2 linked regions of the Variovorax paradoxus genome follow. The protein of the gene in region 1 interacts with the protein of each later gene in a pairwise test. Links are inferred from orthologs where the notes say so. Each region holds a gene or a part of one and is shown on either strand. Other genes may lie near its edges. The genes, in order: GFK26_RS10015 and dnaA.

Region 1 (3,144 bases):
CGGCGCGCGGCTCCTGCGCGAGCGCCTGCACGGCGGTGTCGCGCTCGCCGGCCTTGGTCGGCAGGAAGCCCGCGAACACGAAGGCGCTGCTGTTGTGCGCGTTGCTCTCGCCGCCGTCGGCCACCAGCCCCGCCGCGCTCACGAGCGTGACGACGCTGCTGGCGCCCGGCAATGGCAGCACGCGGTGGCCGGCCGCGCGCACGGCGGCGGCCAGGCGCGCGCCGGGGTCGCTCACGCCGGGCGTGCCGGCGTCGCTCACGTAGGCGATGCGCTCGCCCTGCGCGAGCCGCGCGACCACGGCCTGCGCAGCCTCGGCCTCGTTGTGCTGGTGCACCGCGAGCAACCGTGCGCCGGGGCGATCGATGCCGTAGGCACGCAGCAGCGTCTGTGTGTGGCGCGTGTCCTCGCAGGCGATCACGTCCACCAGCTGCAGCACATGCAGTGCGCGCAGCGTGATGTCGGCCAGGTTGCCGATCGGCGTGGCGACGACGTAGAGCGTGCCCTGCGGATAATGCTGCGCGCCCGCGGCGTCGTGCGCGGCCGGCAGGGCGGCGCCGAAGGAAGCAGGGGCGAGTGAAGCCAAGAGGTTTCTCCGTAGGGCAGCGAAAACAAAAAACAGGGCAGGGAGCCATGACGACAAGCACCACGACGACAAAGCATCGCGGCGATGCGGCGGAAGACGCCGCGCTCGACCACCTGCGCCAGGCCGGCCTCGTGCCGGTCGCGCGCAATTATCGAACGCCGGGGCGCGGCGGCGGCGAGGTCGACCTGATCATGCGCGATCCGCGCGACGGCACGCTGGTGTTCGTCGAGGTGCGCCAGCGCAGCGCCGGCTCGCACGGCGGCGCGGGCGGCAGCATCACGGCGGGAAAGCAGCGGCGCATCGTGCTGGCCGCGCGGCATTACCTAGGCCGGTTGCGGTCGCTGCCGCCGTGCCGTTTCGACGTGGTGCTGATCGAGGAGAAAATCACCTGGCTCCCAGGTGCCTTCGACGCGGGCTGATTTGCTCGGAAGCCTGTGGAGCAAGCGGCCCATTCCGTGCCAGGGCACCCGTGGAACCGGCTTTGCCGGGCCACCGGGTGCGCCCCCTTGAGGGGGGAGTCGAAGCGACACGAAGTGCGCGAAGATTCGGGGGTGGGCCATTTCAAAACGTCTTGTTTCACGACCCCCAGTTATCATCGCGCCCCATGCTCGAGCAACGGATTCAGCAGCACTTCATTGACAGTGCCGACCTCAAATACCAGACCGGCCCGGTCCTCAGCAAACCCATCTCTCAAGCGATGCAGGCGCTGCTGGCCTGCGTGACCAGCGGCGGCAAGGTGCTGGCCTGCGGGGCCGGCGTGTCGGGCTTGCTGGCCGCGCAGTTCGCCGCCAATTTCGTGGGCCGCTTCGAACGCGAGCGGCCCGAGCTGGGCGCCATCGCGCTGCCCGGCGACACCACCGACCCGGCCGCCGACAGCCCGCAGGCCGCCGATGCCGACCGCTTCGCGCGCCAGGTGCGCGCGCTGGGCCAGGCCGGCGACGTGCTGCTGGTGCTCAGCGCCAGCGGGCATTCGTCCGCGGTACTGGCCGCCGTGCTGTCCGCGCATGAGCGCGACATGACGGTGGTGGCGCTGCTGGGCAACGCCGCGACCGGCCTGGCGGCAGCCGCGCCAGGTGCCGCAGCCACGGGCGGCACCGGCGGCACCATCGGCCGCGCGCTGCGCGAGACCGACGTCCAGATCAGCGTGCCGCACGAGCGTGCGGCGCGCATTCACGAAATCCACCTGCTCGCGCTGCATTGCCTGTGCGACGGCGTGGATGCCCAGTTACTCGGAGAACAGGAAGTTTCCTCATGACCATGACGACCCTGACCAAGGCCTCGACCCAACGTTTCGCTCTGGCGCTCACCCTCGGCGCCGCTCTGGTGGCCGGCCTGTCCGCCTGCGTGCCGCTCGTCGTGGGCGGCGCGGCGATGGTGGGCGTGGGCATGGTGGCGACCGACCGCCGCAGCTCGGGCGCCCAGCTCGACGACCAGGGCATCGAGTTGCGTGCCGCGGCCCGCGTGCGCGACATCGCCAACGACAACATGTACGTGAGCGTCACCAGCTTCAACCGCCAGGTGCTGCTGACCGGCGCCGTCGGCAACGACGCCGACCGCCGCCGCGTCGAGGACGAGGTGAGCCGCGTCGTCAACGTGCGCTCGGTGGTCAACGAACTCTCCATCGGCGCCCCGAGCACCTTCCAGGACCGCTCGAACGACCTGTACATCACCGGCAAGGTGAAGGCCTCACTGCTCGACGCCAAGGACATCTTCGCCAACTCCTTCAAGGTCGTGACCGAGCGCAGCACGGTCTACCTGATGGGCATCGCCACCCGCCGCGAGACCGACCGTGCCACCGAGATCACGCGCGGCGTGACCGGTGTGGCGAAGGTCGTGCGCGTGGTCGAGGTGGTGAGCGAGGCCGACCTCGCGGCGAGCCAGGCGGCCAACCAGTCCGCTGCGCAGCGCGGCGGCACGGGCCCCGCACCGGTCAGCAACGCAACGCCGTCGGCACCGGCTGCGTCCTCGGGTTCGCGCGTGCCGCTGCCGCCGATGGAGCCGCTGCCCGCGCCGGCGGGCGGTGCGACCACCGCGCCGGTCCGCTGAAATACAAAAGCCCGCTTCCGCGGGCTTTTTTCATTTGAGTCGAATGATGAGACTCGAGGTGTCCCAGCGCCTGCCGCCGGCCTGCTGCACGTCGGCATAGAACTGGTCGACCAGGGCCGTCACCGGCACGCGCGCGCCGTTGCGCTTGGCTTCGTCGAGCACCAGGCCCAGGTCCTTGCGCATCCAGTCGACGGCAAAGCCGTAGTCGAACTTGCCGGCGATCATGGTCTTGCCGCGGTTGTCCATCTGCCAGCTCTGGGCCGCGCCCTTGCCGATGACGCCGAGCACGGCCTCCATGTCGAGGCCGGCGCGCTGGCCGAAGGCGATGGCTTCCGACAGGCCCTGCACCAGCCCCGCGATCGCGATCTGGTTGACCATCTTCGCGAGCTGGCCCGCGCCGCTCTCGCCCAGCAGCGTGACCGCGCGCGAGAAGGCCATCGCCACCGGCTTGATGCGTTCGAACACGGCCGCGTCGCCGCCGCACATCACGGTGAGCGCGCCGTTCTGCGCGCCCG
Region 2 (3,224 bases), 590 kb from region 1 along the record:
CGGCACGACTGCCCGAGCCAGGGGCTCAGCAGCAGGCGGTAGCCCTTCACGAGGCCGATCAGCAGGCGTTTCATGCGGAGGCGGGTGCGCGGGAGGCGGCCGGTGCCGGCGGACGCGCGGCGCGCGCCAGCAGCTGCTGGAGCTCGGCGCGCACGGCGGCCTTGAGCTTGTCCGAAGAGGCGCTCACGAACACCTTGCGATCGAAACCGGCGCGCAGACGCACCACGTGCGCGGCACGCGGCAACACAACACCGGGCGCGGCGCTCACGGTGTAGATCTGGCGCTTGATGGCGTTGCGCGTCACCGCGCGGCGTGCCCAGCGCTTGGGCACCATGGCACCCAGCCAGACCTCATCGGACGGAAACAGCGAAGCGGCGCCCGATGCGGAAACATCGAGCGCACAGCGGTGCAATGCGAAATGGGCAGTGCGCGCCACGGTGGCACCTGCGAGGACGGCCTGGAATTGCGCGCGGGTCTTGAGCCGCTGCAAGGAAGCCGGGCCGCGGACGTCACTGCTGGCGGGGCCAGGCGCAGAGGCTGCAGGAGCCTGCGCGGACGTGTCGGCGGCTGACAACGGCAGGTGGGGTGCCGTCAGACGGCCAGGCGCTTGCGGCCCTTGGCGCGGCGTGCGTTGATGACGGCACGGCCGCCGCGGGTCTTCATGCGGACCAGAAAGCCGTGGGTACGGGCGCGGCGGACTTTGGATGCTTGGTAAGTGCGTTTCATGATGGTTTCCTGATTCCCTGTTTGCGCCGGTTTCCGCATGAAGGCATGCACAAACCTGGCGAGCGCTGGGGGAGCGAGTTTCGGATGGCCCCCGAAAGACGCTGTGAAGGCTTTTCAGGGAAACCCGCAATTATCGCAAACATTGGCCGCCGGAACAATCTTCGACTGGATTTGCGGGCCTTTCCGTGTGCAGCGCAGCATGTGGATAAGGTTTTGACAAGTTAGAATGCCCGGCGCCTTCCAGCAGAGAATATCCACAATACCTATACAAGAAATGCCCGAGGGTTCCATCACTTTTTCAAGCGCCCATGTCGACTGACGGCATCGGCGAAAGCCTGTGGCAGGCCTGCGTCGACCAGCTCGCGCAGGAGCTGTCCGAGCAGCAGTTCAACACCTGGATCAAGCCCCTCACCGCGCAGGTCGCCGACGACCTTTCGCGCATGACGGTGTTCGTCGCCAACCGCTTCAAGCTCGACTGGATCCGTGCCCAGTACGCCGGCAAGATCGCGGCCATGGCCGAGAAGATGTACGGCCAGCCGGTCGCCATCGAGTTAGCGCTCGCTCCGCGGGAAACCCCCGTCCGCATGGCCCCCGTGACCCTCATGGCCGAAACGGACGTGCCACGCGACGTGGCTGGTCCGGGCGAGGAACCGGCCGCCGCCGGCTTCAAGAACCGCCTCAATTCGGGGCTCACTTTCGACACCCTGGTCGAGGGCACGGCCAACCGCATGGCGCGCGCCGCGGCCATGCACGTGGCCGGCATGCCGGGCCACCTGTACAACCCGCTTTTCATCTACGGCGGCGTCGGCCTGGGCAAGACCCACCTGATGCACGCGGTGGGCAACCGGCTGCTGGCCGACCGGCCCGATTCGAAAGTTCTCTACATCCACGCCGAGCAATTCGTGTCGGATGTGGTCAAGGCCTATCAGCGCAAGACTTTCGATGAGTTCAAAGAGCGTTACCACTCGCTCGATCTGCTGCTGATCGACGACGTGCAGTTCTTCGCCAACAAGGACCGCACGCAGGAAGAGTTCTTCAACGCGTTCGAGGCCCTGCTCGCCAAGAAGTCGCACATCGTGATGACCAGCGACACCTATCCCAAGGGTCTGGCCGACATCCACGAGCGGCTGGTGTCGCGCTTCGATTCGGGTCTCACGGTGGCGATCGAGCCGCCCGAGCTCGAGATGCGCGTGGCCATTCTGATCAACAAGGCCCGCGTCGAGGGCGCCGAAATGCCTGAAGAAGTCGCCTTCTTCGTGGCCAAGAACGTGCGCTCCAACGTGCGCGAGCTCGAAGGCGCCCTGCGCAAGATCCTGGCGTACTCGCGCTTCAACCAGAAGGAGATCTCGATCGCCCTGGCGCGCGAGGCGCTGCGCGACCTGCTGTCGATCCAGAATCGGCAGATCTCGGTTGAAAATATCCAGAAGACGGTGGCCGACTACTACAAGATCAAGGTCGCCGACATGTACAGCAAGAAACGCCCGGCCAGCATTGCGCGGCCGCGGCAGATCGCGATGTACCTGGCCAAGGAGCTCACGCAGAAGAGCCTGCCGGAAATCGGCGAACTGTTCGGCGGTCGCGACCACACGACGGTGCTCCACGCGGTGCGCAAGATTTCGGGCGAGCGCCAGCAGCTCACCGAACTCAACCAGCAGCTCCACGTCCTCGAACAGACCCTCAAAGGCTGAAGCCGAATGTCATCAAGAACGCCCCTCGCGACAGCGGAGAATGGCGTCCTGAAAGCTGATTCAAAGAGATAAGAGAAGAGGAAGAAGACATGATCGTTTTGAAGGCAACCCAAGACAAAGTTCTTGCCGCCCTGCAGTCGGTGGCTGGCATCGTGGAACGGCGTCATACCCTGCCGATCCTGGCCAATGTGCTGATCCGCAAGACCGGCGGCCAGCTGCAGCTGACCACCAGCGACCTCGAGATCCAGATCCGCACCACCGCCGAGCTCGGTGGCGACGAGGGCAACTTCACGACCACCATCGGCGCGCGCAAGCTGATCGACATCCTGCGCACCATGCCGGCCGACCAGACCGTGAGCCTCGAATCGAGCGCCAGCAAGCTCGTGCTCAAGGGTGGCAAGAGCCGCTTCACGCTGCAATCGCTGCCCGCCGAAGACTTCCCGCTGGTGCAGGAAGCCGCCAATTTCGGCCCCGTGTTCAGCGTGCCGCAAAAGACGCTCAAAGACCTGCTCTCGCAGGTCTCGTTCGCGATGGCCGTGCACGACATCCGCTACTACCTCAACGGCATCCTGTTCGTGGCCGAAGGCAAGCAGCTGAGCCTGGTCGCCACCGACGGCCACCGCCTGGCGTTCTCGTCGGCGCTGCTCGACGTCGAGGTGCCCCGGCAAGAAGTGATCCTGCCGCGCAAGACCGTGCTCGAAATGCAGCGCCTGCTGTCCGACGCCGAAGGCGCCATCGAGATGCAGTTCGCGAACAACCAGGCCAAGTTCAGCTTCGGCGGCATGGAGTTCGTCACCAAGCTGGTCGAGG

The links.
Region 2: the proteins of GFK26_RS10015 (region 1) and dnaA interact in binary tests that used the Escherichia coli proteins (3 or more experiments, as listed by UniProt). The link is inferred for Variovorax paradoxus from one-to-one orthologs.

The regions. Positions count from the first base shown.
Region 1 is NZ_CP045644.1:2,178,914-2,182,057, forward strand. Bases 182-3,012 are described here. They hold GFK26_RS10015 (SIS domain-containing protein), read left to right. Parts: upstream 182-1,187; coding sequence 1,188-1,838; downstream 1,839-3,012. Other genes in these bases: rsmI (16S rRNA (cytidine(1402)-2'-O)-methyltransferase), read right to left, coding at 182-583; GFK26_RS10010 (YraN family protein), read left to right, coding at 631-1,002; GFK26_RS10020 (BON domain-containing protein), read left to right, coding at 1,835-2,629; GFK26_RS10025 (NAD(P)-dependent oxidoreductase), read right to left, coding at 2,660-3,012. In the rest of the region: more of rsmI, read right to left, coding at 1-181; more of GFK26_RS10025, read right to left, coding at 3,013-3,144. UniProt on the Escherichia coli protein: Required for the timely initiation of chromosomal replication via direct interactions with the DnaA initiator protein.
Region 2 is NZ_CP045644.1:1,589,905-1,593,128, reverse strand. What follows is about bases 314-3,224. They hold dnaA (chromosomal replication initiator protein DnaA), read left to right. Parts: upstream 314-1,034; coding sequence 1,035-2,414; downstream 2,415-3,224. Other genes in these bases: dnaN (DNA polymerase III subunit beta), read left to right, coding at 2,504-3,224; rpmH (50S ribosomal protein L34), read right to left, coding at 592-726; GFK26_RS07165 (ribonuclease P protein component), read right to left, coding at 314-490. Also shown: membrane protein insertion efficiency factor YidD, read right to left, coding at 1-74; more of GFK26_RS07165, read right to left, coding at 71-313. UniProt on the Escherichia coli protein: Plays an essential in the initiation and regulation of chromosomal replication. Binds in an ATP-dependent fashion to the origin of replication (oriC) to initiate formation of the DNA replication initiation complex once per cell cycle.